Regions from separate parts of the Kurthia sp. YJT4 genome, predicted to be linked through region 1. Evidence: a T-box and tRNA genes for the amino acid it is inferred to sense, from the RefSeq annotation. Region 1 holds a T-box; the other holds one or more tRNA genes.

Region 1 (15,510 bases):
ACCATAAAAAAATCGGTGTAATGTACATTTTCGTAGCATTACTAATGTTATTCAAAGGTGGGGTTGAGGCGTTATTAATGCGTGCTCAAACTGCTGTTCCGGATAATAAATTATTAAACTCTGAACACTACAATGAGATTTTCAGTACACATGGTGTGTTAATGATTATCTTCGTAGCAATGCCATTCTTATTTGGTTTGTTCAACGTAGTTATTCCACTACAAATTGGTGCGCGCGACGTAGCATTCCCACGTCTTAACGCATTATCTTTCTGGTTATTCGCAATGGGTGCAGTGTTAATTAACGTTTCATTCATCATTGGTGGATCTCCAAACGCAGGTTGGACTTCTTATTTCCCACTTGCAGGTATTGAATTTAACCCAGGCGTAAACAATAACTATTATGCTTGGTCACTACAAATCTCGGGTCTAGGTACATTAATGACAGGGATTAACTTTGTAACAACAATCGTGAAAATGCGTGCTCCAGGTATGACATGGATGAAAGTTCCAATGTTCACTTGGTCATCATTCATCGCAAACATTATCATCGTATTTGCATTCCCAGTGTTAACAGTAGCACTTGTAATGATGACAATGGATCGCCAGTTCGGTACTAAATTCTTCGCTACAGAAGATGGCGGTATGGACATGCTTTGGGCGAACATCTTCTGGGTATGGGGACATCCAGAGGTATACATCGTAATTCTTCCAGCATTCGGTGTATTTAGTGAGGTAATCTCTACATTTGCTCGTAAAAACTTATTCGGTTATGGTTCGATGGTTGCTTCTATGATCATCATCTCGTTACTATCATTCTTAGTATGGGCCCACCATTTCTACACAATGGGTCAAAACGTAGCAGTAAACGGCGTATTCTCAATCACTACAATGTTAATCGCAGTTCCAACTGGGGTTAAAATTTTCAACTGGTTATTAACAATGCGTCATGGTCGTATTACATTCACAACACCAATGTTATATTCTTTAGGCTTTATTCCAATCTTCACAATCGGTGGGGTTACTGGGGTAATGCTAGCAATGGCAAGTGCTGACTATCAATATCACAATACATTATTCTTAGTTGCCCACTTCCACTATGTATTAATTCCTGGTACAGTATTTGGTGTACTAGCTGGTTACCACTTCTGGTGGTCTAAAATCTTCGGTTTCCAACTTAAAGATTCAATCGGTAAAGTTGGTTTCTGGTTAATTGCAATTGGTTTCAACGTAACATTCTTCCCTATGTTCATCTTAGGTTTAGATGGTTACGCCCGTCGAATGTACACGTACTCAGCTGAAACAGGCTATGGTACATTAAACATGATTTCATTCATTGGTGCATTAGTATTAGCTCTTGGTTTCTTAGCGCTTTGCTACAACATCTACTACAGTGTTCGTCACAGAGAAGAATTAAAAGTTACTGGCGATCCATGGGATGGTCGTTCACTTGAATGGGCTACTCATTCTCCAGTTCCTGAGTATAACTTCGCAGTTATTCCAAAAATTTCTCGTCTTGATGAATTCTGGTTTGCTAAAAAAGAAGGCCGCGATTTACAAGCAGGCGAAATTAAAGATATTCATATGCCTAATGACTCTGCAGCGCCATTCTGGCAATCAGTTGTTATGGGATTAGCATCATTCTTCTTCGTATTCAACGAAATTGGTATCGCAATTATCTTAGGTATTGTGACACTACTATTCATGGCTTACCGTTCATTTGAAATTGATAATGGTCGTCATATCCATGTTGAAGAAATCGAAGAAACAGAGCGTAAGCTAAAAGAAACAGAGCGTCAATTGAGAGGTGACCGATAATGTCAAAACATAATAATTCAGTGCCATTGGAGTACCAAGGTGAAGAAAATGATTTGAAAATCTTCGGTTTCTGGGTATTCTTAGGCGCAGAAATTGTTCTTTTCGCAACTTTATTCACAGCGTATTTCACATTAGTTGACCGTACAGGTTCAGGTCCAACAGGCGTTGACCTTTTTGAATTACCACCAGTAATTCTAGAAACATTCTTACTTTTAACATCTAGTTTCACAATTGGTTTAGGTGTTCACGCAATGCGTTTAGGCCGTGTTAAACCAATGATCGTATTCTACATCATTACATTAATTCTTGGTGCAGGATTCATCGCGGTAGAGGTAGATGAGTTTATCACTTATATCTATCACGAAGATGCTACGATTCAAACAAGTGCATTTACTTCAAGTTTAATGACTTTACTAGGTACTCACGGTGCCCACGTATCGTTTGGTTTACTATGGGGAATTGCGATTATTATTCAAGTTGCTAAGCACGGTATTAATAAGCGTACTGCCAATAAAGCGTTCATCTTCTCTTTATACTGGCACTTCCTAGATGTTGTTTGGATCTTCCTATTCAGCTTTATTTACTTGAAAGGAATGATGTAAAATGGCACAATTATTTCCAAAAGAACATGTCCTTGGGTTTATTGGATCAATCATTTTAACAATCGCTGCACTGTCCGTTGTGCAGTTTGATGTATCATTAACAGCAGGTTTAGTTATTCTTTGGGTAACAGCACTTGCTCAAGCTTCATTGCAACTAGTACTATTCATGCATATTGGTGAAACAGACGATAAAGGTTCAATTTACGTCATTACACTATATTCAGTAGTTATTGGTTTAGTAACAGTATTCGGTTCATTATTCGCTATGATCTGGGGATACTAATTTACAGAAGAATAAAACCAGCCTTTCGGGTATCCCCCTAGGAAGGCTGGTTTTTTCTTTTGATAGTATAAATAATAAAAAGAAGATGCTAGTTTAAGAGAAGCACCTTCTTTTAGTTTTTTTAGGAAATAGTATTTTAAATGTTAAAAAAAAGAAGTGAAGGGTATAAAAATACTAAGGTTATTTCTTTTGAACAGATTTATAGTATTGTCCTTTTTCATAATATTCGTTTAAAATGCGCTGCATATCTTTTTTATCCTCTTCATTTAATTCACGTACAACCTTCGCAGGGCGACCAAATGCAAGTGTATTCGGTGGGATCACTTTACCTTGTGTTACAAGACTACCAGCACCGATAAAAGCACCTTCGCCGATTTCAGCACCATCTAAAACAATCGAAGCCATACCAATCAAAGCCCCTTTTTTAATATGACAGCTGTGAAGTGTTACTTGATGTCCAATTGAAGCTTCGTCTTCAATAATTAATGGATGAGCTGGACTTTGGTGTAAACAGCATAAATCTTGAATATTTACCTTTTTTCCAATGATTGTAGGTGACACATCACCACGAATCACAGTATTATAAAAAATAGATGAACCTTCTCCAATTGTCACATCACCTGTAATAACAACATTATCACCGATGAAAGCAGTCGGATCAATTTTTGGTTCTTTTCCCTTGTATGGGTATAACATATTCATCCCTCTTTCCTTTGAACTGTAACATAATCGTATCAAACATCATGGATTTATGGAACGAAAAAGTAGAGGAATGCGTTACAATAAGAATGAGTACTATGAAGGAGAGAAGTTTATGTGGAAATGGGAAGCAGACGGACATGCAAAAGCAGTTATTGTAATCGTACATAGTGCGTATGAACATCATAGAAGATACGCATGGTTAATTGAAAAATTTCGTGTAGCAGGTTTTCATGTGATCACAGGGGACTTACCTGGGCATGGTGAAGAAAGTAAAGTGAAATCCGCCCATGATGAATATTTAAAACAATATGAAAAATATATAAAGTTAATGATTTATGAAGCGACACAATATAACTTACCATTATTTATTTTAGGGCATGGTCTTGGGGCAACATTAGCGATGTATGCAGTAGGTGAATTTAAATATGAGATTGCAGGAGCCATCTTGACATCACCTTGGCTACATTTACAGCATCAACCATCAAAATTCGCTGCAGCCTTAAAAGGAGTGAGTAAGATTGCAGGGAGCTTTAAAATGCATCATGAGATGAATACGAAGCTTTTATCACGTAGTTATGAGTTTTATACAGAAATGGGGCGAGACCCTTATTACAACTCTAATGTAACCATTCGTTGGTACCATGATGTTCAACAATTTATGAAAGCCATTTATCAATTAGAAAATCATTTTAAAGACATACCTGTCTTAATGATGAATGGAAAGAGCGATAAAATTATTGATACTCAATACAATCGTCAATGGTTGGAGAAACAGAAATTATCTGAGTATGCTTACAAAGAGTGGGCGAACTGTTATCATGATTTGTTCCAAGAACCAGAACGTGATTTGATTTATCAATATACAGAAGATTTTATTTTGAACAGACTACGAACAATAGGGTATATCGTTTAAAAAGGAATTATGTCACGTTTTATAAGTGGCATGATTCCTTTTCTTTTTTCTGTAGTTTACTCTAGAAATACAAAAATATTAAATATATAAAAAACATATAAAATAAAGGTTTAAAAATGACTTAATTGTATTCTCTGAAAGTACAATTAGAGGAAAAATGTATGAGTGAGCGAAAAAATGTAGAACTATCTCTTTAAAAAGACATAATACTTTTATATAATAGAACAATATAGTAATTGACAAAAACGTACGTTTAATATGTTTTATATTTAAAATGTTCGTATTTAGGGGGATTTACATGGAAGCAATCATTAATACCATCTATGAACTACTCTGGGGTCCGTGGATGATTTACGGTATTCTCATCGTGGGACTTATATTTACTGTGAGAACTAGGGGAGTACAAGTTCGATTCTTAAAAGATATGTTCGGTCAAATTTTCACAGGCAAAAAATCAGATGCAGGTGTTTCATCATTCCAAGCGATGACAATGGCGTTATCAGGTCGAATAGGGACGGGGAATATTGCAGGGACAGCAACAGCGATTGCTTTCGGTGGACCTGGTGCAATCTTCTGGATGTGGGCAATTGCTTTCATTGGTTCAGCCACAGCTTACGTTGAGTCGACACTTGCGCAAATTTATAAAGAAGAGAAAAACGGTGTTTATCGTGGTGGCCCTGCTTTTTACATACATAAGTTCACAGGTAAACGTTGGCTAGGTATGATTTTTGCCATTGCAGCATTAATCGCTATGTCATTTTTACAACCAACCGTTCAAGCAAATGCGATTGCTGATGCGATGTACAATGCATTTGAGTTACCAAAATGGGTTTCTGGTTTAGTAGTTTGTGTAATTTTAGGTGCAATCATTATTGGCGGTGTAAAACGAATCGCAACTGCTGCTTCAATTATTGTTCCTTTCATGGCGATTGCATATATTTTAGTGGCCGCAATCATCATTGCAATGAATATTTCAGAAGTGCCATACATCTTCGCTTTAATTTTCAAAAGTGCTTTTGGTGCTGAGCAAATGTTTAGTGGTATGGTAGGGGCTGCCATTGCTTGGGGTGTAAAGCGTGGTATTTATGCGAATGAAGCTGGTCAAGGTACAGGACCACATTCAGCAGCAGCAGCAGAAGTATCACACCCTGTAAAACAAGGTTTAGTACAAGCTGCTTCAGTTTACTTGGATACATTCTTAGTTTGTACAGCAACAGCCTTTATGATTTTGTTCACAGGTATGTACAATGTACAAGAAGATGATGGCAAGGGAACATTTATTGTAGAACATCTACCTGGTGTAGAAGCAGGAACAGCCTTCACACAACATGCTGTAGATGCAGCATTCCCAATTGCAGGTTTTGGTACAATCTTCGTAGCTTTTGCTCTATTCTTCTTTGCCTTTACAACAACGATGGCTTACTACTATATTGCTGAAACGAATGTGGCGTATTTATTTGATGGTAAAAAACAAAAAATCGGTGTGCGCGTTGTACAGATTGTTATTCTTTTAGCTACTTATTTTGGCGCTGTACGACCAGCAGCGGCAGCTTGGGTGCTTGGAGATATTGGTTTAGGGATTATGGTATGGGTGAACGTCATTGCGATACTATTTATGGCAAAACCAGCCGTTCTTGCTTTGAAAGATTATGAACAACAAAAACGTATGGGGCTAGATCCTGTATTTGACCCACGAAAAGTTGGGATTAAAAATGCGACATTTTGGGAGAAATAAATAATGAGCGAGGGACGATTTACGTAATCGTCTCTCTTTTTTTATTGTGTAATCATAGTATTTTAATATAATTTTTGAGAGAATAGAGATAGTTTTGTAAAGAAAGAAGGAATTTGATTATTATGGAAAAAATGTTCGGTACTGCCGAGTTCGCTATACAAGTTGGCGTAACGAAATCTTCACTCAAGCATTATATTTCGATATTAGAAAATAGTGGTTACCATGTAAAGCGAGATCACCGAAATTATCGTTTATTTACGGAAGAAGATGTACATGTTTTTCAAAATTATAAACAGTTGCATCAAGAAAAAGGCATGACATTAAAAGAAGCAGCAGCTGTTATTATTGGCGATGATACGATTGTGCAAGATGCAGAGATGTTACCAGCTAAACGAGAGTATCATACACAAGTTGTTGAAAAATACGATGATTTATCAAAAACAATGGAATTACTGGCAGATCATATTCAAGGTATTGAAGCGCAAAATGCACAATTGCTACAACTTATACAAATGCAACATCAACAAAATGAATGGTTAAAAGAAGAAATGAGTATGATGAAGCATCAATTAGAAGAGCCAAAAGTGGATTATAAACGCCAGTTGGACCGCGTTGAATCACAAAATAGTGCAATCATGTCAGTGTTAAATAAATTAACCGTTCAAAAATTGAAAGAAGAAGTACAAGAGGTTGAACCAGAGCCGACTGGCTTTATGAAAGGTTTATTTAAAAGAAAATGAAAAAATAATCCACGAGATTCCTTTAAAATCTCGTGGGTTATTTTGATTACATTGAAATCTTATTAAATTTATCGGAATAAATAGTTGCAATTCGAGATAATATAAACTATAGTATTTCCATAGGAATTAATTGACTGATGAATCAGTTAAGGGATTGGTGATGATGACAAAGCGGATTACGAGAGAAGAAAGAAAGCAGCAATTGATTGAGATTGCATTAGAACAATTCGCAACAGTGGGTTATACGAAGACGAAAATCTCAGATATTGTTGCATTAGCGGGTGTGTCACAAGGTACGTTCTATTGGCACTTTAAAAGTAAAGAAGAAATCGCGCTCTATATTTTAGAAAGAGGAAATCAGCAAATATTACAAATGATTTCACTCGGCTTTCAAAATGCACGCGTTCCAGTAGAGCAGTCGGTGAATTCATCTACTCGATTATTTGAAGCACTGTTTCACTTTGCAGAAGAAAATCGCTTTTTTACAATGTTACTTTTTAAAGGCTTATCATCAGAAGAATTATTACAAAAACAAATTGTGCGCATTAAAAAGAATATGGAAGAAGCATTTGTGCATAACATTCAACAGGCACAAAAATTCCATATGGTAGCAGAACATAAAAATCCAAAAGTATTAGCGGTTTTTATTATGAGTTTAATTGAGGGTGTACTAAGTCGTTGGGTGGATCATGAAGCAGCATTTCAAGAGTTAACGTTAGAGGAACTCGTTCAACAGACGGTTCACTTTGAGTTTTTTGGCATTTTTGGTGTTTAAAAAAGGGAGGAATTATAGATGAAAAAATTAGGTTGGTTAGCATCACTTGTAGCAGCATCTGCATTAGTACTAGGAGCTTGTGGATCAAAAGACGATACGAGTAAAGAGGATGTATCGAAAAAAGAAGAATTAACAGTAGGGATTATGGGGACATATGCACCTTATAACTACTTAGATAAAGATAAGCAATATACAGGTTTTGATGTTGATATTGCAAAAGAAGTTGCAAAACGTTTAGATAAAAAAGCGAAGTTTGTCGCACAAGATTTTTCAGGATTGATTCCGGGTTTACAAAAAGGGAAGTTTGATATGTTAGTAAGCCAAGTAACGATTACAGATGATCGTAAAAAACAAGTTGATTTTACAGAGCCATATATTACAAATGAAGTAAAAGCTATCGTAAAAGATGATAATACAACGATTAAATCAGCAGAAGACTTCAAAGGGAAAACAATTGGTGTAGGTTTAGGTACAAACGATGAAGCATATCTTCGTAATGACTTAATGAAAAAAGTAGGCGAATTCAAAATTAATACGTATGACGATGTTATCACAACATTAAAAGATTTAAATGTTGGACGTATTGATGCAACGATTAATAACGTATTTGCTTTAAAACCGATTGTTGAAGAAAATGGCTATAAAATTAAAGCTGTTGGTGGAGCTTTAAAATCAGATAAAGCTGGTATCGCAGTGAAAAAAGGTCAAACAGAGCTAGTGGATCAATTAAATAAAGCGTTAAATGATATGGAGAAAGACGGAACATACACAAAAATCTATAAAAAATGGTTTAACGAAGAACCACCAGCAGAATATACAAAATAGCAAGGTAGGGACTAAATATGGAGCTCGTACTAGATAATTGGCGTTTCCTTTTACAAGGTGCCTACTATACATTATTGATTACCGTTGTTTCAATGTTTTTTGGGTTAATTTTAGGTTTAATCATTGCCATCATGCGTGTAAAAGGCAATACATTTTTACGTAATATTGCACGATTCTATGTCTCGATTATTCGAGGTACTCCACCGCTTGTTCAAATTTTCATTGTTTATTATGGATTGAGTGATTATGGTATTGAATTACCATCCATTGTAGCAGCTTGTATCGCGTTAAGTATTAATATTGCAGCGTATATCGCAGAAGCTTTCCGAGGTGCTTTACAGTCTGTACCAAAAGGACAATTAGAGGCAGCTGTTGCATCAGGTATGACAGAAGGACAGGCGATGAAGCGAATCATTATTCCGCAAGCAGTTCGCTACGCTATTCCACCAATTGGGAATACATTCGTCGGTATGTTAAAAGAAACATCGCTTGTATCAGCAATTGCTGTAACGGAATTAATGCGCGCGGCTCAGTTATTAGTCGCGCAATATTATGTATATATGCCGTTTTACATTATGATTGCTTTAATGTATTGGGCGATGAGTGTGTTCTTCACATTCATTTTAAACCGAGTTGAAAAACGTTTATCCGTTTATTAGGAGTGTCCATATGATTACAGTAGAACATTTATCAAAAAAATTTGATGAACTAGAAGTATTACATGATTTATCGATTACAATTCCAGCACATCAAGTAGTTGCAGTAATTGGGCCTTCAGGTTCTGGGAAAAGTACATTTTTACGCTGTTTGAATGGTCTAGAAATTTTAACAGAAGGTAAAATTACAGTCGGTCAACATACGATTGAAGCCAATATGAATAAAAAAGAGTTAAAGCAAATGATTTATGGGATTCGTCAAGAGACGGGAATGGTATTTCAACAGTTCAACTTATATCCGCATAAGACGGTCATCGAAAATGTGATGGAATCTTTAATTGTTGTAAAAAAATTAAAAAAAGAAGAAGCACAAGTACGTGCAGAGCGTTTACTCGACAAAGTCGGGTTACTTGAGAAATTAGATAACTATCCTTCGCAATTATCGGGTGGTCAACAACAACGAGTTGCGATTGCGCGTGCACTTGCGATGGAACCACAATTGATGTTATTTGATGAACCTACGTCAGCGCTAGATCCTGAATTAGTAGGCGATGTACTACGTGTTATGAAGAATCTTGCTGAAGACGGTATGACGATGGTGATTGTGACGCATGAGATGAATTTCGCGCGTGATGTTGCCGATCGTATCGTCTTTATGGCAGATGGTCGAATTGTAGAAGATTCACAAGACCCGAAAGCGTTCTTTACGAAACCAACAACAGAACGTGCACAACAATTTATTCGTAAAGTAAACGAATTTTAGGAGGAATAGAAATGAGAATTCAAGCAACTTGGCAAGGTGGACGTGCTTTTGAAGCAAAAGGCGATTCAGGATTTCCGATGTTAATGGATGCCACTGAAAAATATGGTGGCGATTCATCTGCACCAACACCAACAGAGATGTTATTGAGTGCTTTAGCAGGATGTATTGGTATTGATGTGACGATGATTTTAAAACCACATTTAGACCAAATTACAAAATTAGATATTACAGTAGATGGTGAACGTAAAGAGGAAATGCCAACTGCCTTTACAAAAGCACATATTACGTTCACAGTTGATGGTGATATTACAGCTAAAAAAGTATGGCGTGCGATTAAATTAGGTGAAGAAAAATATTGTGCTGTTTCCGCTTCATTAAAAGCAGAAATTACACATTCACTTATTTTAAATGGTGAACAAGTTGAAGAAGTATAAATAAGATAGAAGGAGGCATCACTCAATTGAGTGAATGCCTCCTTTTTCATTTAGGGGATTCTTTTACTTTTTCAAGTGCGATAACGAATGGTGGGTCATTTTGTTGATTGATGAATTCATAGCGCAGTACATGGACTTGTTTTTGAGGGAGAGAAGCGGCGTAATCGAGTACGCGGTCACGTTCTTCTTTACCACCTTCATGTCCATAGTAAATGACTAAGACAATCATACCGCCTACAACGAGTTGTTGAAGCAATGATTCAAGTGCTGCCACCGTCGTAGAAGGTTTTGTAATCACATCATGTGCTGCACCGGGTAAATAACCAAGATTAAAAACAGCTGCTTTAATCGGTTTAGATACATAGTTGGCTACTTGTTCATGTCCATCAAGAATGACTTCACATCTTGCTTGTACACCAGCTTCCGCAAGACGACTCATTGTCGCATCAACAGCTTGTTGTTGTACATCAAATGCATAGACGCGACCTGTATCGCCAACAAGTTCAGCTAAGAATAATGTATCATGTCCATTACCAGCAGTGGCATCGACAACTGTATCACCGATTTCGATTGTATCTCTTAATAGAGTTTTAGCATATTGTAAAACACGTTCTAATCGCATGAAGACGTCATCTCCGCAGGTACATAGTGCTTACCTTGCCAACTATCACGTTTTGCAAGTTCTGCATCAATACCGTTTAATACTTCCCATTTATTCACTGACCACATTGGTCCAATCATTAAATCAATCGGTCCATCACCTGTAATACGCTGTACGACCATGCTTGGCGGAATGACTTCTAATTGGTCTGCAACAAGTTGCGTATAGGCATCTTGATCCATTAATTCCAATTGGCCTTTTTCGTATTGTTTGACAAGTGGCGTTCCTTTTAATAAATGAAGTAAATGAATTTTAATGCCTTGTACATCGAGTTTGGCTACTTCACGTGCTGTTTCCATCATCATATCGTAGTCTTCAAGAGGGAGACCGTTAATGATATGGGTGCAAATACGAATACCATGTTTACGCAGTTTATTAACACCTTCAACGTATGTTTGATAGTCATGCGCGCGATTAATTAAATTCGCTGTTTTTTCATGTACTGTTTGTAAACCTAATTCTACCCATAAATAAGTACGTTGGTTCAACTCGGCTAAATATTCAACAACATCATCTGGTAAACAGTCTGGACGCGTTGCGATACTTAGACCGACAACACCCTCACATGCAAGCGCTGCTTCAAATTTTTCTTTTAATACAGGAAGTGGTGCATGTGTATTCGTATAGGCTTGGAAGTAGGCCATCGTTTTGCCACCCTTCCACTTATGCTCCATCTTCTCTTTGATTTTAGCAAATTGTACGTCGATTGGATCTACACGATCGCCTGCAAAGTCACCTGAACCAGCAGCTGAACAGAATGTACAACCGCCGAATGCTACAGTACCATCTCGGTTTGGACAATCGAACCCAGCATCAAGTGCTACTTTGAATACTTTTGAACCGAATTCATTGCGTAAGTAACGATTCCATGTATAATATCTCTTTCCATCTGAAGGGAAAGGAAATTGATTTTCTGTCATTGTTTCTGTCATCTCCTCTAACGATTTATTTTAACATGAAATGCTTTCGATATGCTAAAAAGTGTTTGTTAAAATATTTTTCGGAAATCGGAATATTTGGGGTTGTATCGAGGTGATTTCTCCTTTAATATTACGAGATAGATATCATCTCATTTTGAGATTATAGGAGGGGGTTTATGCATGAAAATGCCAAAAACAGTTTGGCTTTTAGTGATCGGAATGCTTGTAAATACGACAGGTAACTCTTTTTTATGGCCAATGAATACAATTTATCTGCATGACCACCTCGGTCAGAGTTTAACAGTAGCAGGACTTGTATTAATGTTAAATGCAGCAGCTGGCGTAGTAGGGAATCTACTCGGCGGCTATTTATTTGATAAAATAGGCGGTTATAAAACGATTTTATTTGGTATTATTTTGACGATTGTGGGTCTCGCACTTTTAACGATTTGGCATGGATGGCCGCAATATGTATGGCTACTTGCGCTTATCGGTTTTAGCGGCGGGATTGTGTTTCCGAGTATGTTCGCGCTTGTTGGTGTTGCGTGGCCAGAAGGTGGCCGAAAAGGATTCAATGCCATTTACTTAGCACAAAATCTTGGAGTAGCAGTGGGTCCTGTATTAGCAGGTGTTGTAGCTTCGTATAGTTTTGATTATTTATTTGTTGCTAATTTAATTATGTATATTCTTTTCTTAGGCATTGCATTCAAGTTCAAAAAAATCCAAACAGAAGATGCGTATGGTCCAACAGCAGCATTACCTAAAGGTGAGTTGAAAAATCGTGCACCACTCATTGCGCTATGTATTTTAGGTGTCGGCTTCTTACTTGGATGGCTTGTGTACTCACAATGGGTATCAACGATTTCAACTTATACACAAGATCTCGGTTTATCGTTAAAACAATATAGTGCACTTTGGGCTGTGAATGGCTTCCTAATCGTTCTTGGTCAGCCACTAATTGCGCCAATTGTACGCAAATTAGAAGGACGTTATAAAGCACAAATCTTATTTGGTTTATCCATTTTCATCGTGTCGTTTGTTGTATTAATTTTTGCAAAAACATTCACAATGTTTATTGTCGCAATGGTCATTCTAACATTCGGTGAAATGTTCATCTGGCCAGTCGTTCCAACATTGGCAAGTGTGCTCGCACCAAAGGGGAAAGATGGTTTCTTCCAAGGATTGATTAATGGTTTTGCGACATTCGGGCGTATGCTAGGACCGGTTGTAGGTGGTGTACTTGCGCAAGCTTATGGCATGCAAGTGACGTTTATCGTATTAATCGGTATTCTATTCCTTGCGGCAATTCCATTCTTCTTCTACGATTTGCCACTTAAAAGGAAGAAAGTAACGAGTTAAAGAAATGGACTTGTTATTTTAAGGCTTTTCAGATAAAATAAAGGCATTATACTAATAGGACGAAGATCAGGAGTAGTAGATAACGGAAGTTTTTAGAGAGTTAGCGGTTGGTGGGAGCTAATAACGGATGGAATCGAACTTGCCTTGGGAGTCTGCATAGGAATGATTGACCTACGCCGTTAATCCGCGATAAGGATTCAAGTTGAGTGTTTTCACTAATTTGGGTGGTACCGCGGGAATTATATGTCTCGTCCCTTTTTCAAGGGACGGGACTTTTTATTTTCCGTCATTGGTGAATGCGTTCTTATATTAAAGGAGGAAAAAACATGAGCTTTAATCATCAAGAGATTGAGAAGAAGTGGCAAAAGTATTGGGATGAACACCAATCTTTTAAAACAGTCAATGACGATTCAAAACCAAAATTTTATGCACTTGATATGTTCCCATATCCATCAGGAGCAGGTCTACACGTAGGACACCCTGAAGGTTATACAGCGACAGATATTTTATCTCGCTTCAAACGTATGCAAGGTTACAACGTACTTCACCCAATGGGATGGGATGCGTTCGGTTTACCAGCAGAGCAATATGCACTGGATACTGGGAATGACCCTGCTGAATTTACAGCGCAAAACATTGCAACGTTCAAACGCCAAATCCAAGAGCTTGGCTTTAGTTATGATTGGGATCGCGAAATTAATACAACAGACCCTTCATACTACAAGTGGACACAATGGATTTTCATCCAATTATACAAAAAGGGATTAGCTTACATTGATGAAGTAGCTGTAAACTGGTGCCCAGCACTTGGAACAGTTCTTGCAAATGAAGAAGTCATCGATGGTAAATCAGAGCGTGGTGGACATCCAGTAGAACGTCGTCCGATGAAACAATGGATGCTGAAAATCACTGCTTATGCAGACCGTCTAATTGACGATTTAGAAGATGTGGATTGGCCTGAAAATATTAAAGATATGCAACGCCACTGGATTGGTCGTTCTGAAGGTGCGGAAGTAGACTTTAAAATTAAAGGAACAGATAAGCAATTCCGCGTATTCACAACACGTCCAGATACATTATTCGGTGCAACTTACACAGTTTTAGCACCAGAACATGAATTTGTAAAAGACATCACAACACCAGAACAAAAAGAAGCAGTACAAGCTTACTTAGATCAAGTGAAGATGAAGTCAGATCTTGAACGTACAGACCTTGCAAAAGAAAAAACAGGTGTGTTCACAGGTGCTTATGCAATCAACCCAATTAACGGTCAAGAAGTGCCAATTTGGATTGCAGATTATGTACTTGCTTCATACGGTACAGGTGCAATCATGGCTGTTCCAGCACATGATGAGCGTGACTACGAGTTTGCGAAACAATTCGACTTACCAATCATCCCTGTATTAGAAGGCGGCAACATTGAAGAAGCGGCATTCACAGAAGATGGTCCACACATTAATTCAGGCTTCTTAAATGGACTTGATAAAGAAGAAGGCATTCAAAAAGCCATCGCTTGGTTGGAAGAAAATAAAGTGGGTGAGAAGAAAGTAACGTATCGTTTACGTGACTGGTTATTCTCTCGTCAACGTTACTGGGGTGAACCGATTCCAATTATCCATTGGGAAGATGGTTCAATTACAACAGTTCCAGAAGATCAACTACCACTTGAATTACCAAAGACAAAAGATATTCACCCATCAGGTACAGGTGAATCACCACTTGCGAATATCGCAGAGTGGGTAAATGTTGTAGACCCTGAAACAGGTATGAAAGGTCGTCGTGAAACGAACACAATGCCACAATGGGCAGGTTCATCATGGTACTTCTTACGTTATATCGATCCACACAATACAGAAGCAATCGCAGACCCAGAGCTATTAAAACGCTGGTTACCAGTTGATATCTATATTGGCGGACAAGAACACGCAGTACTTCACTTACTATATGCTCGTTTCTGGCATAAAGTGTTATACGATCTAGGCGTTGTTCCAACGAAAGAGCCATTCCAAAAATTATTCAACCAAGGGATGATTCTTGGTGAAGGTAACGAAAAAATGTCGAAATCAAAAGGGAATGTTGTAAACCCTGATGATATTATCGAATCACATGGTGCAGATACACTTCGTTTATACGAAATGTTCATGGGACCACTTGAAGCATCGATTCCATGGTCTACAAATGGACTTGACGGAGCACGTCGCTTCTTAGATCGCGTATGGCGCTTATTCATTAATGAGGAGACAGGTGCATTAGCAGATAAGATTCAAGATTCGAACGACACAACACTTGAAAAAGTGTACAACCAAACAGTTCAAAAAGTAACAG
Region 2 (15,510 bases), 950 kb from region 1:
CGGTCATTACAAATCCAGGTGCAGACAGTCGTAATGGGGAAGTTGAAGCGATTCGTCCAGCTGTATCAACATTCTATGACAAAATTTATACAATCGAATCGCCAGGCTATTTAGATGGCGGTGATGTATTACAAGCAGACAACACATTCTATATTGGTATTTCGGAGAGAACGAATGAAGAAGGCGCGAAACAACTACAAGCCATTTTAGAAAAAGAAGGCTATACAGCGCATATCGTACCATTAAAAGAGTTCTTCCATTTAAAAACAGGCATTGCGTACTTAGGTGATAATACGATGGTATTAGCAGGTGAATTTTTAGAAAATTCATTATTCGATGAATATAAAAAAATCATTATTCCGAAAGAAGACGAGTATTCAGCGAACTGTATCTTAATGAATGATTATGTCATCATCCCAGATGGTTATCCAAATACAAAAGAAAAATTAGAGAAAAATGGTTACCAAGTGATTGCGTTACCGATGAGCGAGTTCCAAAAGCAAGACGGGGGATTAAGCTGTTTATCATTACGATTTTAAAAAGGTTGTCCACTGCGTGAGTGCGCGGTGGACAACCTCATTCGCATAGAACAAAGGGGAGCGGATTACAATGCATAAACAAGACACAACACCGCAATTAAATCGGACGATGAAAAGTCGTCACTTAATGATGCTATCACTTGGTGGCGTTATTGGAACAGGGCTCTTTTTAAATGTTGGTTACACGATTAATCAGGCAGGACCTGGTGGAGCGATTATCGGTTATTTAATAGGAGGCTTTATTTTATACATGGTTATGACTTGTTTAGGGGAGCTGGCAGTTCATATGCCAGTGACAGGTTCATTCCAAACATATGCGACCAAGTTTATTCATCCAACAGCAGGATTCTCATTAGGATGGATGTACTTCGTTGGGTCAGCTGCAACTGCAGGGGTGGAGTTTACAGCTGCTGGTATTTTGATGAAGCATTGGTTTCCAGATATGCCAACATGGATTTGGTGTGCGATTTTCATCGTATTATTATTCTCGCTAAATGCTCTTTCAACAAGAGGTTTCGCAGAAGCAGAGTTTTGGTTTGCAGGCATTAAAGTATTAGCTGTCGTATTCTTCATCATCGTTGGCGCAGCAGCTATTTTCGGTATTGTACCAATGGCGGATCGTGTTGCACCACATTTGACTAATTTAGAACCGACCTTACTGTTTCCAGCAGGCATCATTATTATCTTTGTGACGATGATGAATGTTATTTTCTCGTATCAAGGTTCTGAATTGGTTGGGATTGCAGCAGGTGAGACAGAAAATCCACAAAAGACGATTCCAAAAGCGATTCGCACGATCTTAGTTCGAATCATTGTCTTTTATATTGCATCAATCGTCATTTTATCAGCGATTTTCCCATCATCTGAGCTTGGATTGTTAGAAAGCCCATTCGTAACATTACTTGAGTTAGTTGGGATTCCATATGCTGCAGATATTATGAATTTTATTATTTTAACAGCGATTTTATCCGTTGGGAATTCATGTTTATATGCGTCAACACGTTTACTTTGGGCGATGTCACTTGAAGATATGGCACCGAAAATTTTCAGTAAAACAAGTAAACGTAACATTCCGCTTAATGCTCTATTATTCACGATGGTCTTTTCATTACTTTCTCTATTAACAAGTGTTATGAAGGCAGATGCGGTATTTGTACTTCTTATGTCGATTGCAGGTATTTCCGTTACAATCTCATGGATGGGGATTGCACTATCACAGTTTATGTTTAGACGAAAATATGTAAAATCTGGTGGACGTTTAGAAGACTTACAATATCATGTGAAATGGTATCCATTCATTCCGCTATTTTGTATTACATTCTGTAGTGCTATTCTCATCTTCTTACTATGGGATGAAACACAACGGGCAGGTGTATTGTATGGAATTGGTTTCTTACTATTATGTATCTTCTTTTATTCAATTAAATTAAAAAGACAAAAGAGAGAAGCAGTTCAAGTACCTGAAGTGAATGAAGATTTATAAAAACTTTCCATAAGGGGATGGTGGATTTTATGACAAATAAGCAATTGATGGAACCACAAAAACAGCAACCAGAGTCAGAAGAACCGAATGTGAACGACACGAAAGTAAAAGGCTTAAATGCTTTTGTATTGATGTTTTTAATTATTATTGTAATGACGATTTTGACGTATATTGTACCAGCTGGACAATATGAACGCGTTGAAAAAGATGGTAGAACGATTGTGAATCCAGAGAGCTTTCAATTTGTAGACAATACACCAGTCAGTTTTCTTTCAATGTTTACCAGTGTCCATCTTGGATTAGTTGAAGGGGCGCAAATTATCCTCTTCGTTTTCCTATTTGGTGGTGCACTCGGTATAATGCAAAAAACGGGTGCGATTGATTCGTTCATTCGTGTGATGGCAGCGAAGTTTGGAGAGAAGCAGTATATTTTAATTCCATTACTCGTTCTGATTTTTGCATCACTCGGTACACTAATTGGTTCAGCGGAAGATACGCTCGTTTATATTGCGATTATTATTCCACTAACAATGGCACTTGGTCTAGATGCCATTACAGGTTTTGCGATTGTTATGCTCGGTACACTTGCGACGGGCTTTGTGTCAGGCATTACGAATCCATTTAATGTAGGCGTGGCACAGTCAATTGCAGAGTTACCAATCTATTCGGGTATGTGGCTGCGAATTATTGCATTTATCGCTTTCTATGCACTTACGGTTTTCTATATTTTTAGACATGCGAAAAAAGTTCGAAAAGATCCGTCAAAAGGAATTTACGGGAAGTTCAATCCAAAAGAAGCGATTCAAATTGATTTGAATTTTAAAATGAGTACACGTCATTTAATCGCACTACTTATTTTATTACTCAATTTTGTGGCACTTGTTGTCGGTGTAATTAAATATCAATGGTACATTAGTGAAATCGGAGGCATCTTCTTATTAAGCGCAATTTTAATGAGTCTGGTGTGTCAAATGCCTGTGAATGATATCGGCGCAGGATTTGTATCTGGTGCACGTGATATGACAGAAGGCGCATTAATTATCGGTTTTGCACAAACGATTTTAGTTATTACACAGAGTGGTGGATTAATTGATACGATTTTATATTACATCTCTAATTTAGTGAGTATTTTACCAGCATCTATTAATGCAATTGGTATGTTTATTTTACAACTCTGTTTGAATTTCCTCGTGCCATCAGGGAGTGGTCAGGCAGCTTTAACGATGCCAATTATGGCACCACTTGCAGATTTAATCGGCGTATCAAGACAAACAGCCGTACTAGCTTTCCAATTTGGTGACGGAATTTCAAATATGATTATTCCAACAAGTGGTGTACTATTAGCAGGTCTTGCAATTGCAGGTATTCCATTTACGAAATGGTTTAAATGGGTTCTACCTTACTTTGCACTTCAAACAACGATTGCGATTGTTCTTTTAATTATTGCGCACTTCACAAATTATGGACCATTTTAGGAGATGATGTATATGAAAACAGTAACAGAATCAAAAGCTAAAGTAGAAGAAAAAGTGATCGCGTGGCGTCGTCATATTCATGAGCATCCTGAATTATCGCGTCATGAGTTTGAAACATCACGCTATATAGAAGAACAATTAAAAAATATGCAGCATATCGAACTGAAAAAATTAACTGAAACAAGTATTTGCGGCATTTTAAAAGGGAATTAAGAAGGTAAAACGATCTTATTACGCGCCGATATTGATGCACTACCAATCCAAGAGGAAGCAGATATATCGTTTAAATCAAAACATGATGGCGTCATGCATGCGTGTGGTCATGATGCCCATGCAGCGATGCTACTTGGTGCAGCACAAATACTAAGTGAACAAGGAATAGACTTTGCAGGTGAAGTCCGTTTTGTCTTCCAACATGCAGAAGAAGTAACACCTGGAGGAGCGCTTGAGCTTGTTGAAAAAGGTATTACAGAAAATGTGGACTATGCATTTGCACTTCACGTATATCCGCATTATCAAACAGGGGAAATTGCCATTCGTGCAGGCAAGATGAATGCTGCAGGAGATGATTTTGAAATTACAGTGATTGGTAAAGGAGGACATGCTTCGACACCTGAATTCACAGTGGATCCGATTATTGTTGGGACGCAAATTGTTAGTGCTTTGCAAACAATTGTGTCGCGTAAAGTACCCGCTATCCATGCACCTGTTGTAACGGTTACACAATTCCACTGCGGCGATGCATTAAATATTATTGCGAATGAAGCCTACTTAGGTGGAACCATTCGTTCGCATAATGAAGAAGTACGTGTTCAAGCACGAGAAGAACTAGAACGCATTGTTCAATATACAGCTGAAATGAATGGGGCAGAAGCAAAAATCAAGTGGGATATTGGCTGTGCAGCGGTGATCAATGATGAATACGCGACGAGTCTATCTATTGAAGCGGCGAAAAAAGTAGTAGGAGAAGAAAAGGTTGTCGCGATTCCAGAGCCCATGTTTGGAGCAGAAGATTTTGCAGCTTATAGTGAAGTTGTGCCAGCATCTATGCAATTTATTGGTGTTCATAACGAAGCCTTTGGTGAAGCTTACCCACTTCATCATCCTAAATTTAAAATTGATGAAGCAGCTTTAGTAAAGGGTTCTGAGTACTTTGTAGAACTTGTCACAATGATTTGTAAAAACGAACAATAGAGGAGGAATAAGATATGAATTGGCAAACACCTGAGAAATTGCGCGCGTTATTATGTGAGGTGGTAAGCTTTGGGAGTGAGACATTTACAGAAGGTGAGCGTTTATTTTCGCGTAAACTAAAAGAAAAATTAGAAACATTAGCTTATTTTCAAACGAATCCGTCGCAATTGCAACTTGTCGATGTCGATTACGGACGCCAAGTCGTATCTGCTTTTTACCATGCACCACATTGTCGAGATACGGTTGTACTCATCAGTCATTTTGATACGGTCCAAACAGAAGAATACGGTGAAATTCGTCACTTAGCGACACAACCAGAAGAGCTGACAGCACTTTTAGAAAAACAGCCACATTATGTCAATGAAGTGGCACAGAAAGATTTACAAAAGGGCGAGTATCTATTTGGACGTGGTGTTATGGATATGAAAATGGGGCTATGTTTACACATGCAGTTAATCGAAAAAGCAATTGAGGAGCAGTGGCCGATTAATTTACTACTTATTACAGTACCTGATGAAGAAGTAAACTCAGCAGGTATGCGAAAAGCAGTGGAACATATTGCAGCTTTACGTGATAAACATGATTTACACATCGAGTTATTTTTAAATAGTGAGCCATCTTTTTCACAAGGTCCAGAAGATGTCAAAGAATATATTTATTCAGGTACAATTGGAAAAATTATGCCCGCAGCTTTATTTTACGGAAAAGAAACGCATGTCGGTGAACCATTAAAAGGCATTACAGCACCGTTTATGAGTGCCTTCTTAACAGCTGAGATGGAATTTAATGATCGCTTCGAAGAGACGGTTTACGGCGAGACAACACCACTCCCTGTATCACTTCAGCTAAAAGACTTAAAAGAGCAGTATTCAACTCAAACACCGTACCGAGCAGCAGCGCTTTATAACGTCTTTTTAATGAAGCGCAGTGCAAGTGAGATTTTTGACATTTTTGAACAAGTAACAATAGAAGCGATGGACAAATGTAATGCACAATACGAAAAAATTTGTGCGAAAAAGAATGTAAAGCCTGTTGGCACGATTCGTACGATTCGCTTTAGTGAATTGAAAAAGTATGCCCTTGAAAAATTAGGTGAAGTGAAAGTGTCAGAGTTAGAAGAGGGAATTTATACGAATGATGTATGGGATGACCGAACAAAATCATTAAAGATTGCGGATGAACTGATGATTCATTGTAAAGAATTAGCACCAGCGACGGTTATTTTATTTGCGCCACCTTATTATCCACCAGCGAATTCGTCAGAGCATCCGTTTATGAAACAAGCTGTATCATACTTATTAGATGCAGCAAAACCATATGATATTCCACTCGAACAAATTCATTACTTTAATGGTATTTGTGACTTGAGTTATTGTCAGTATGTTTTAGATGATGGTTGGCAAAGCTATGAAGAAAATACACCAGTATGGGGCAAGACATATGAAATTCCTTTCGAACAAATTGCGACATTCGATGCACCTGTTTTAAATGTAGGGCCTTTTGGAAAAGATGCACATCAAATTTCAGAACGTCTGCATACGAAGAGTGCATTTGAAGAAATGCCTGAATTAATTCAAGGGTTGATTCAGCAAATGATTGTGTGGAAACAACAAAACGAAGCTGTATAAGTAATGTTGAAAGAGGCTGGATTGTCAGTCTCTTTTTCGTTTATATTAAACAAGTGGGGAGATTTAGATGAATCATCAAACTTGTGTTATTATATTACATGAAATTTATGGTGTGAACAATCATATGGCGTATTATCGTCAAGTATTTGAACAACAAATGAATGTCTACATACCAAACTTATTAAATAGAACAACAGTTTTTATGTACAATGAGGAAGAAAAAGCCTATGAATATTTTATGGAAGCAGTCGGTTTTGAAAAAGCAAAGAAGATGGTTGAGGAGTTAATAGATGCACTGGCAAAACAATATGACTTTATTCAATTAGTCGGTTTTAGTGTCGGTGCAACAGTCGCATGGTTATGTAGTGAACATCCTGCTGTACAGAAAGTATTATGCTTTTACGGTTCACGTATTCGCTCCTATACGAATGTCATACCAAAAGTACCTGTGCAGATGGTCTTTGGAAAGAATGAAAAAGCATTTAGCCCCGAGAATGTAAGAATAGAATTAAATGAGCATCCTCTAGTAACTTTTGAAATAGTAGAAGGTACACATGGCTTTGCGAATCCGTATGATCAAATGGATTGTGAACAGACTACGAAGCGAGTATTACAACAATGGTTTGATTTGAAATAAAGAGTAAGAAAAAATTTCAGATAATAGTTGTCAACGTGTAGTAGTTATGATAATATAATTATTGTCAGTAACAATAAATCACTTAATAATAGCGTGATTTATACATCCATGCCGGGGTGGCGGAACTGGCAGACGCACAGGACTTAAAATCCTGCGATGAGTGATCATCGTACCGGTTCGATTCCGGTCCTCGGCATCTTTTTTATGCTTAATTTGCGGAAGTAGTTCAGTGGTAGAACACCACCTTGCCAAGGTGGGGGTCGCGAGTTCGAACCTCGTCTTCCGCTCCAAAATGGAGATATACCCAAGTCTGGCTGAAGGGATCGGTCTTGAAAACCGACAGGCGGGTCAAACCGCGCGGGGGTTCGAATCCCTCTATCTCCTCCATGAAGGGTCGGTAGCTCAGTTGGTAGAGCATTAGATTGAAGCTCTAAGTGTCGGCGGTTCGATTCCGTCCCGACCCATACTAATCGCGCAAGTAGTTATACTACTTGCGCGATTTTTTATGTTGATTGAGTGGCCCGTTTTCGCCCTCGAATGACCCGTTTTGACGGGTGAATGTCCCGAATCAATGTGCGAGTGACCCAACCACTTCAACGAATGCCCCGTTTTGCCACACGAATGGTCGAATTCACACATTATAGGCAACTCAAGTCCTTTTAGATTACTCAAAAGCCTTGAAGAAAGTATGAAGAGGGAGTAATTTAGTCTTTCAAGCGAGTGGCCCGTTTTCGCCCTCGAATGCCCCGTTTTGCCACACGAATAGTCGAAATCCACCTCACCAAACTAACTTAAGTCCTGAAAGTCTGATTAAAGTACTTGCAAATGGTTTCCAACAGATGTACAATGAAGTCAAGTTAATAATTGGTTTGAGTGAATGAGAGACCTTTAAAGAACACATGCGATAGCTATGTGCTTTTTAAAGGTCTCTTTTTCGCGTCTAAAAATAGGAGGAATTTACGTATGAGAGCAGCATCAGCATTCAATCGTCAACAAACAATCGAGGAATTACAACAAACATCATATGATTTATTAGTAATTGGTGGAGGAATCACAGGTGTCGGTATCGCATTAGATGCTGTTACACGTGGTTTGTCTGTGGCATTAGTTGAAATGCAAGATTTTGCGGCAGGTACGTCTAGTCGCTCAACAAAATTAGTGCATGGTGGCTTACGCTATTTAAAACAATTCGAAATTAAAGAGGTTGCAGAGTTAGGTAAAGAACGTGCAATTGTATATGAGAATGGACCGCACGTAACAACACCAGTTTGGATGTTATTACCATTCCATAAAGGTGGTACATTCGGCAAATTCTCAACAAATATTGGTTTACGTCTATATGACTTTTTAGCAGGCGTTAAAAAATCAGAACGTCGTTATATGTTAAATGCATCGCAAACATTAGCAAAAGAACCACTGGTAAAGAAAGCTGATTTAAAAGGTGGCGGTGTCTATGTAGAGTACCGTACAGATGATGCACGTCTAACAATTGAAGTTGCAAAAACAGCAGTTGAAAAAGGTGCGACATTAATCAATTACACAAAAGCAACAGGCTTTTTATATAATGAGCAAGGCAAAATTAACGGGATTGAAGCACAAGATGTATTAAATAATCAATCTTTCAATATTCGTGCAACTAAAGTAATCAATGCAGCGGGTCCATGGGTGGATGACGTGCGTTCAATCGAAGGTAAAACAACAGGAAAACATCTAATTCTTTCAAAAGGTGTTCACTTAGTATTTGATGAGTCTGTATTCCCATTAAAACAAGCGATTTATTTTGATACACCAGATGGTCGTATGGTATTCGCGATTCCACGTAATGGAAAAACATATGTGGGAACAACAGATACATTCTATAAAGGTGATCCAAAAGATATGGAAATCACAAAAGAAGATCGTAAGTACATTTTAGATGCGATTCACTACATGTTCCCAGATGTGAATATTACAGAGCATCAAATTGAATCAAGTTGGGCAGGGGTTCGACCATTAATCCATGAAGAAGGAAAAGACCCATCTGAAATTTCACGTCATGATGAAGTATGGGAATCTGAAACAGGATTAATTACGATTGCGGGCGGTAAACTAACAGGTTATCGTAAAATGGCAGAAGGCGTGATTAATCGTATTGCGTCAAGCTATAACCGTACACTAGCACCTTGTCAAACGAAGCAATTGAAAATTTCAGGTGGTGATATTGGTGGTTCACAAAATCTTGAAAAATTCATCGATATGAAAGTGGCTGAAGGTGTAAAACATGGCTTAACAGAAAAAGAAGCGCGCCATCTTGCGCATCACTACGGAGCGAATGTGAATCGAGTATTTGCTTACTTAGCAGAAGCACCAAGTAATTTACCAGCAGGATTGTATGCACAATTACAATATGGTTTAGCTTATGAGTTTGTACAACATCCAAATGACTTCTTCATTCGTCGTACAAGTGATTTATTCTTTAATATTCAAGAAGTAATTGAATACAAAGAAGTCATTTTACAATTGATGTCTCAACAATTACAGTGGACAGATAACCAAAAAGCGTTATATACTGAACAATTGGAGTTAGAGATTACACGCGCAACAACAGCCAAATAATTTGCTTGAGAGGAGAGAACGACATGAGTTTTCAAAATCAGCGCATTATTCCAGCTGCCAAAACAATTAGTCAAGTCGATCGTGCTTTTTCAAGTCCATTTGAATATGTTGTATTACTGGAAACGCATATTAGCCAATTACGTCCATTAAAAAGAGAAGCAGAACGTGTAGGAAAGAAGTTAATTATACATGCTGATTTAATTAATGGTTTAAAGACGGATAATTTTGCAGCTGACTTTTTATGTAATGAAATTCAGCCAGATGGTATCATTTCGACACGTTCGAATATGATTATGAAAGCGAAAGAGCGAGGAATTTTAGCAATTCAACGTGTCTTTTTAATTGATACCATTGCACTTGAGAAAAGTTATTCTTTAATTGAGAAGAATGCACCAGATTATATTGAGTTATTACCGGGTATAATTCCAGAGATGATCCAAGAAGTGTATGAACGAACAAAAATTCCTGTTATTACGGGTGGATTGATTCGTCATGCGGAAGAAATCGAACGCGCTTTGGATGCTGGAGCAGTAGCCGTGACAACATCAGATAAAAAACTTTGGCGAAAATTCCAAAATAATATTGACGATTCACGTGATCCTATCTAAAATGAAAAATAAGATAATATTACGTGGTTGAGATTAGGAGTCCGCATCTATAGCTATTTTTAGTAGCTTATTTAGATGTGGACTTTTTCTGTTTGCCATACAAAAAAAACCAAAGGAGTGAGTTTATGTCTACTTTTACAGCAGAATTAGTTGGTACAATGTTATTGATTTTATTCGGGGGTGGTGTAGTAGCAGGTGTCGTATTACACAAATCAAAAGCTTTCGGTGGTGGCTGGATTGTCATTACATTTGCATGGGGGCTTGCAGTAGCGATGGCTGCATATGCAGTAGGAGGAATTAGTGGTGCACACTTGAACCCGGCTCTAACGTTATCGCTTGCAACAATTGGTGATTTTCCGTGGAAAAATGTACCCGCTTACATTTTAGCGCAAATGATTGGTGCATTCATCGGTGCAGTGTTAGTCTATTTCATGTACTTACCACATTGGAAAGGAACAGAAGACAAAGAAGCAAAATTAGCTGTTTTCTCAACAATTCCTGCAATCAAGCATCCATTTTCAAACTTAATTGCGGAAATGATTGGTACATTTGCATTAGTACTTGGTATTCTAGCTTTAGGAACAAATACGATTACAGATGGTATGAGTCCATTCTTAGTGGGTATGTTAATTGTAGTAATTGGTATGGCTTTAGGTGGACCAACAGGTTACGCAATTAACCCAGCTCGTGATTTAGGGCCACGTATTGCACATGCATTACTACCGATTCCAGGAAAGGGTTCATCGAATTGGTCATATGCATGGATTCCAGTTGTTGGACCGATTATCGGCGGTGTATTCGGTGCATTATTCTTCCAAAAAGTATTTGAGGGAGAAAATAATCCGTTATTTTGGGTATTTGCAGTGATTATTATCCTTATTTTTGTAGCTGCTCAAATGACTGTAAAGCATGTAAAAGAAGATTAGGAGGAAATTGATATGACAGAAAAGTATATTTTAGCATTAGACCAAGGTACGACAAGTTCACGTGCCATCTTATTCGATCATGAGGGAGAAATTTTTTATTCACATCAAAAAGAGTTTCCACAGTATTTCCCAGAAGCAGGTTGGGTAGAGCATGATCCAGAGCAAATCTGGTCTTCTATTCTATCGTGTATTGCAACTGTTTTAGCAGATAAACATATAGAGGCTTCACAAATTGCAGGGATTGGTATTACAAACCAACGTGAAACAACTGTTGTTTGGGACCGTCACACAGGTGAACCAATCTATAACGCGATTGTTTGGCAATCACGACAAACAGCAGGTATTTGTGAAGAACTAAAAGGTGAAGGATACGATCAACTTTTCCGTGATAAAACAGGTCTTCTAATTGACGCTTACTTCTCAGGTACAAAAGTAAAATGGATTTTAGATCATGTAGAAGGCGCACGTGAAAAAGCTGAAAACGGTGATTTATTATTCGGTACAATTGATACATGGTTAATTTGGAAATTAACAGACGGCAAAGTACATGTAACAGATTACTCAAATGCTTCACGTACGTTAATGTATAATATTCATGAATTAAAATGGGATGAGGAGTTACTCGATATTTTAGGTGTCCCAGCATCTATGCTACCAGAAGTTAAACCATCGTCTGAAGTGTATGGTGTAACAGATGCAGCGAAATTCTTCGGTAGTGAAGTGCCAATCGCTGGTGCAGCTGGTGACCAGCAATCTGCTCTATTCGGTCAAACTTGTTTTGAACAAGGTATGGTAAAAAACACATACGGAACAGGTTGTTTCATGTTGATGAATACAGGTGAAAAAGCAGTCAAGTCAAATAATGGTTTATTAACAACGATTGCATGGGGCATTGATGGTAAAATTCACTATGCCCTTGAAGGAAGTATTTTCGTAGCAGGTTCTGCGATTCAATGGTTGCGCGATGGTTTACGTATGTTCCGTAATTCATCTGATTCAGAACAGTATGCAAAGCGTGTTGACTCAACAGAAGGCGTTTATGTTGTTCCAGCATTCGTTGGTTTAGGAACGCCTTATTGGGATTCAGATGTACGTGGTTCAGTATTTGGCTTAACGCGTGGTACGACAAAAGAACATTTCATTCGTGCAACGCTTGAATCGCTTTGCTATCAAACAAATGACGTATTAAGTGCAATGGAAGAAGATTCAGGTATTCCATTTAAAACATTACGTGTAGACGGTGGTGCGGTGGCGAATGACTTCTTAATGCAATTCCAAGCAGATCTATTAGATGTTCCAGTAGACCGTCCAGTTGTAAAAGAAACAACAGCATTAGGTGCAGCATATTTAGCTGGTTTAGCAGTTGGTTTCTGGTCTTCAATGGATGAAGTAGCGGCACATTGGAAGTTAGAGCATAAATTTACACCAGAGATGGAACAATCACGTCGTGAAGAATTATATACAGGATGGAAAAAAGCAGTAAAAGCAGCACAAGCTTTTAAATAATTTAAAAATCGGAATCGCGCGATGGTGTGGTTCCGATTTTTTGTTGCGTACGCTTTTTAAAATATAAAAAGTATATTTGCAGAGAGAAATTAAGTCTGAAAACAGAATAAGTAGTAAGGTTCTTTATCATTAAAATAAAAAATGTATAATTTTCTACTTATTGTTTGCTTTTCTCTCTTTCATTCGATTATGATAGTTTCAAGATTTGATTAAGGGAGGCTATTTAGATGACGAAAATTGAGACAAATGCAGTTCGAGAACTTTTTAATGCACAAGAAGAAAACCAGTGGAAGGTGCGTCAGACAACTGCAAAAGAGCGAATTGCACAGTTGAATGCGCTAAAAGATGCATTGATTGCGCGTACACCAGAAATTATTGAAGCGGCACAAAAAGATTTCGCACGTCCAGAAGCAGAAGAGAACAGTCAAATTCAAGCCGTTGTAGAAGTTATTCAATATACAACAGCGCACTTAGAAGAATGGATGAAACCAGAAGTTGTACCGAGTGGCGAAGATGCAGAAGTACGTATTGTATATGAACCAAAAGGTGTTATATGTATTATGGGGACGTGGAATTCACCGTTATCAACTTGTATTCACCCATTAGTGGAAGCGCTTGCATCTGGGAACTGTGTTGTGCTCAAACCATCTGAATTGTCTCCACATTATGCAGATATTATTCGCGTTATCATCGAAGATGTATTCAAGGCAAATTATGTAGCTGTTGTGACGGGTGATGCGACAGTAGCGAATGAATTATTACAAATTCCATTTAACCACTTTTTCTTCACAGGAAGTCCGCGCGTCGGTAAGCTTGTAATGGAAGGCGCTGCCAAGCATTTAGCAAGTGTTACACTTGAGCTAGGAGGCAAGTCACCAGTCATTTTAGATCGCGGATATGATATGCAGCGAGCAGCGCAACAACTCGTATTCGGTAAAATTCTAATGGGCGGTCAACTCTGCATTTCACCTGATTATATTTTTGTTCATGAAGATGACGTGACGAATTTTGTCGTAAATTATGAAGGAGTCACAAAATATATGCTCTATGATGAATCAGGAAAGATTCGTTATGATGAACGCACAACCATCGTCAATGAATCCCATTATAAGCGTCTAAAATCATTATTTACAGATGCGATTGAAAAGGGAGCTACTGTATTAGCTGGTGGAGATTTTAATGATGAAAAGCGTTTAATTGAACCAACTGTTTTAGGCAATGTAACAGAAGATATGCGCATTTCAGAAGAAGAGGTTTTCGGTCCGATTACATTTATAAAGCCTTATAAAACAGTAGATGAAGTCATTTATTATATTCAAAAACATCCAAAACCACTTGCTATGTATCCATTCAGTAAAAATCGTAACTTCCAAGAAGCTTTATTACAAGGCACATCATCTGGTGGTGTAACAATTAATGGAATCATTATGCATAATGTTCATCCAGGTTTACCATTCGGTGGTGTTAATAATTCAGGAATTGGCAGTTTCCATGGTATTCATGGTTTCAAAGGGTTATCACATGCACGCGCTGTATATCATATTTTATAAATAAAATTTTATCATAAAAATAAAGCGAGAGTATGAACATTACATATGTCATACTCTTTTTTAATGTTGAAAGGGTTTACGCATGAAAAAGCGAATAGTTTATATACATGAATATTTTTTGATTATATAAATAATGGGTTATGGATAAATAAGAGAGGGGTATAAGATTATAAAATAAATATAAAGGGGTGGCAGTGTGAGAAAAGCGTATGTCGGAATCATACTTCTTATAGGCACGCTTCTACTAGGTGCATGTAATGAAACAACAACGTCACACTCTATTCAATACGGAAAAATCATTCAAAATGACGAAGTAGAATTAACACATACATTACGCAACGAGCAAGTATACGAAAAAATTCACGAAATTTTAAAAGAAGCTACAAATGTTGGGATGTCTGAAGATGAGCTCAGTCATTTTTCATCACAATACATTCAATTTAAAAATACACGACAAAATATGCTGATTGCGAATTATTATCTCTGGGAAGACCGAAAAAATCAGCGTTATATTTGTCGCCCTTTTTATGAATCCAAGTATTTATTTTATGAAGTAACGGCTCACAATTATCGAGAACTAAAAAAACAAATAGAGAAAGTGAAAAAGAGTAAAGAGAAATTAGATAAAGATGAAACGGTCACTAAAAAACAACCTGAGCAAACACCTAATTTATTAGGAGATTGAAATAATAAAATGAACTCTCCATTACGTTAAATCGTATGGAAAGTTCGTTTTTTTATTATTTGTGTTTAAAATATAGTCTTTTAGGGGTATATAAAAAACATACCACCTTAGATGTAATAGGTGTAGTAATTTTTAAAGCCAACTCCTCTTGCTTTAAAAATGCTACAGTCTCTTATTACCTCATAACTTATTTTGACCCTTGCTCGTAGGGTCCTTTTTTATGATTTAGACTGCGGATAGAGTGCATCGACTAACACATAGATAATGGCTGTTATAATACTCACGATTAAAATAGGTGAACCGATAAAAGGTAGTGTGCCTGCAATTAAATAAAGTAGCACACGGATCAGAATTTTCACGACTTGATAATCGAAAATAGCAGCGATTCGTTCGATGATATACGATGCAAGCAAGCCATACGTCATTAATAAAATCATAATGAGACAAAAAATAAACCACACACGACTCGGCTCCATTGAATTCCAATAATAAATCTTCGTTGCAATGGTTGATAAAATACTAGTAATAATCGTAATGATTATTCGCTCACGTAAAGAATGCAAGAGCATCAACCTCCCATCTTCTATTATACGATAGAATCCCTTCAGAATCATCACAACTTTATCTTCCATATTGTACTTCGAATCGTAAAAGTGTAAACTTATTTATTGTATCAGTTTACAT

Evidence for each region. The T-box of region 1 lies ahead of leuS (leucine--tRNA ligase). A T-box ahead of a tRNA ligase gene usually reads a tRNA of that ligase, here a tRNA-Leu.
Region 2: it encodes a tRNA-Leu, which carries the amino acid that the T-box ahead of leuS (leucine--tRNA ligase) is inferred to sense. The anticodon was not compared.

The regions. Positions count from the first base shown of each region.
Region 1 covers NZ_CP126689.1:2,199,180-2,214,689, reverse strand. The annotation lists gene qoxB (cytochrome aa3 quinol oxidase subunit I) at 1-1,817, shown strand, start outside; gene QN089_RS10910 (cytochrome (ubi)quinol oxidase subunit III) at 1,817-2,419, shown strand; gene qoxD (cytochrome aa3 quinol oxidase subunit IV) at 2,421-2,702, shown strand; gene QN089_RS10900 (gamma carbonic anhydrase) at 2,883-3,398, opposite strand; gene QN089_RS10895 (alpha/beta hydrolase) at 3,517-4,317, shown strand; gene QN089_RS10890 (alanine/glycine:cation symporter family protein) at 4,616-6,052, shown strand; gene QN089_RS10885 (MerR family transcriptional regulator) at 6,175-6,792, shown strand; gene QN089_RS10880 (TetR/AcrR family transcriptional regulator) at 6,956-7,567, shown strand; gene QN089_RS10875 (substrate-binding periplasmic protein) at 7,586-8,392, shown strand; gene QN089_RS10870 (amino acid ABC transporter permease) at 8,410-9,051, shown strand; gene QN089_RS10865 (amino acid ABC transporter ATP-binding protein) at 9,062-9,811, shown strand; gene QN089_RS10860 (OsmC family protein) at 9,823-10,245, shown strand; gene mnmM (tRNA 5-(aminomethyl)-2-thiouridylate-methyltransferase MnmM) at 10,292-10,867, opposite strand; gene mnmL (tRNA modification radical SAM protein MnmL/YtqA) at 10,858-11,826, opposite strand; gene QN089_RS10845 (MDR family MFS transporter) at 12,013-13,185, shown strand; T-box leader at 13,239-13,444, shown strand; gene leuS (leucine--tRNA ligase) at 13,512-15,510, shown strand, end outside.
Region 2 covers NZ_CP126689.1:1,251,664-1,267,173, forward strand. The annotation lists gene QN089_RS06075 (dimethylarginine dimethylaminohydrolase family protein) at 1-539, shown strand, start outside; gene QN089_RS06080 (amino acid permease) at 610-2,022, shown strand; gene QN089_RS06085 (YfcC family protein) at 2,070-3,497, shown strand; gene QN089_RS16025 (hypothetical protein) at 3,510-3,710, shown strand; gene QN089_RS06090 (M20 metallopeptidase family protein) at 3,723-4,691, shown strand; gene QN089_RS06095 (M20/M25/M40 family metallo-hydrolase) at 4,706-6,319, shown strand; gene QN089_RS06100 (dienelactone hydrolase family protein) at 6,387-6,956, shown strand; tRNA gene QN089_RS06105 (tRNA-Leu) at 7,067-7,152, shown strand; tRNA gene QN089_RS06110 (tRNA-Gly) at 7,172-7,246, shown strand; tRNA gene QN089_RS06115 (tRNA-Ser) at 7,251-7,343, shown strand; tRNA gene QN089_RS06120 (tRNA-Phe) at 7,348-7,420, shown strand; gene QN089_RS06125 (glycerol-3-phosphate dehydrogenase/oxidase) at 7,920-9,551, shown strand; gene QN089_RS06130 (glycerol-3-phosphate responsive antiterminator) at 9,575-10,159, shown strand; gene QN089_RS06135 (MIP/aquaporin family protein) at 10,252-11,085, shown strand; gene glpK (glycerol kinase GlpK) at 11,098-12,591, shown strand; gene QN089_RS06145 (aldehyde dehydrogenase family protein) at 12,819-14,141, shown strand; gene QN089_RS06150 (hypothetical protein) at 14,338-14,826, shown strand; gene QN089_RS06155 (hypothetical protein) at 15,045-15,389, opposite strand.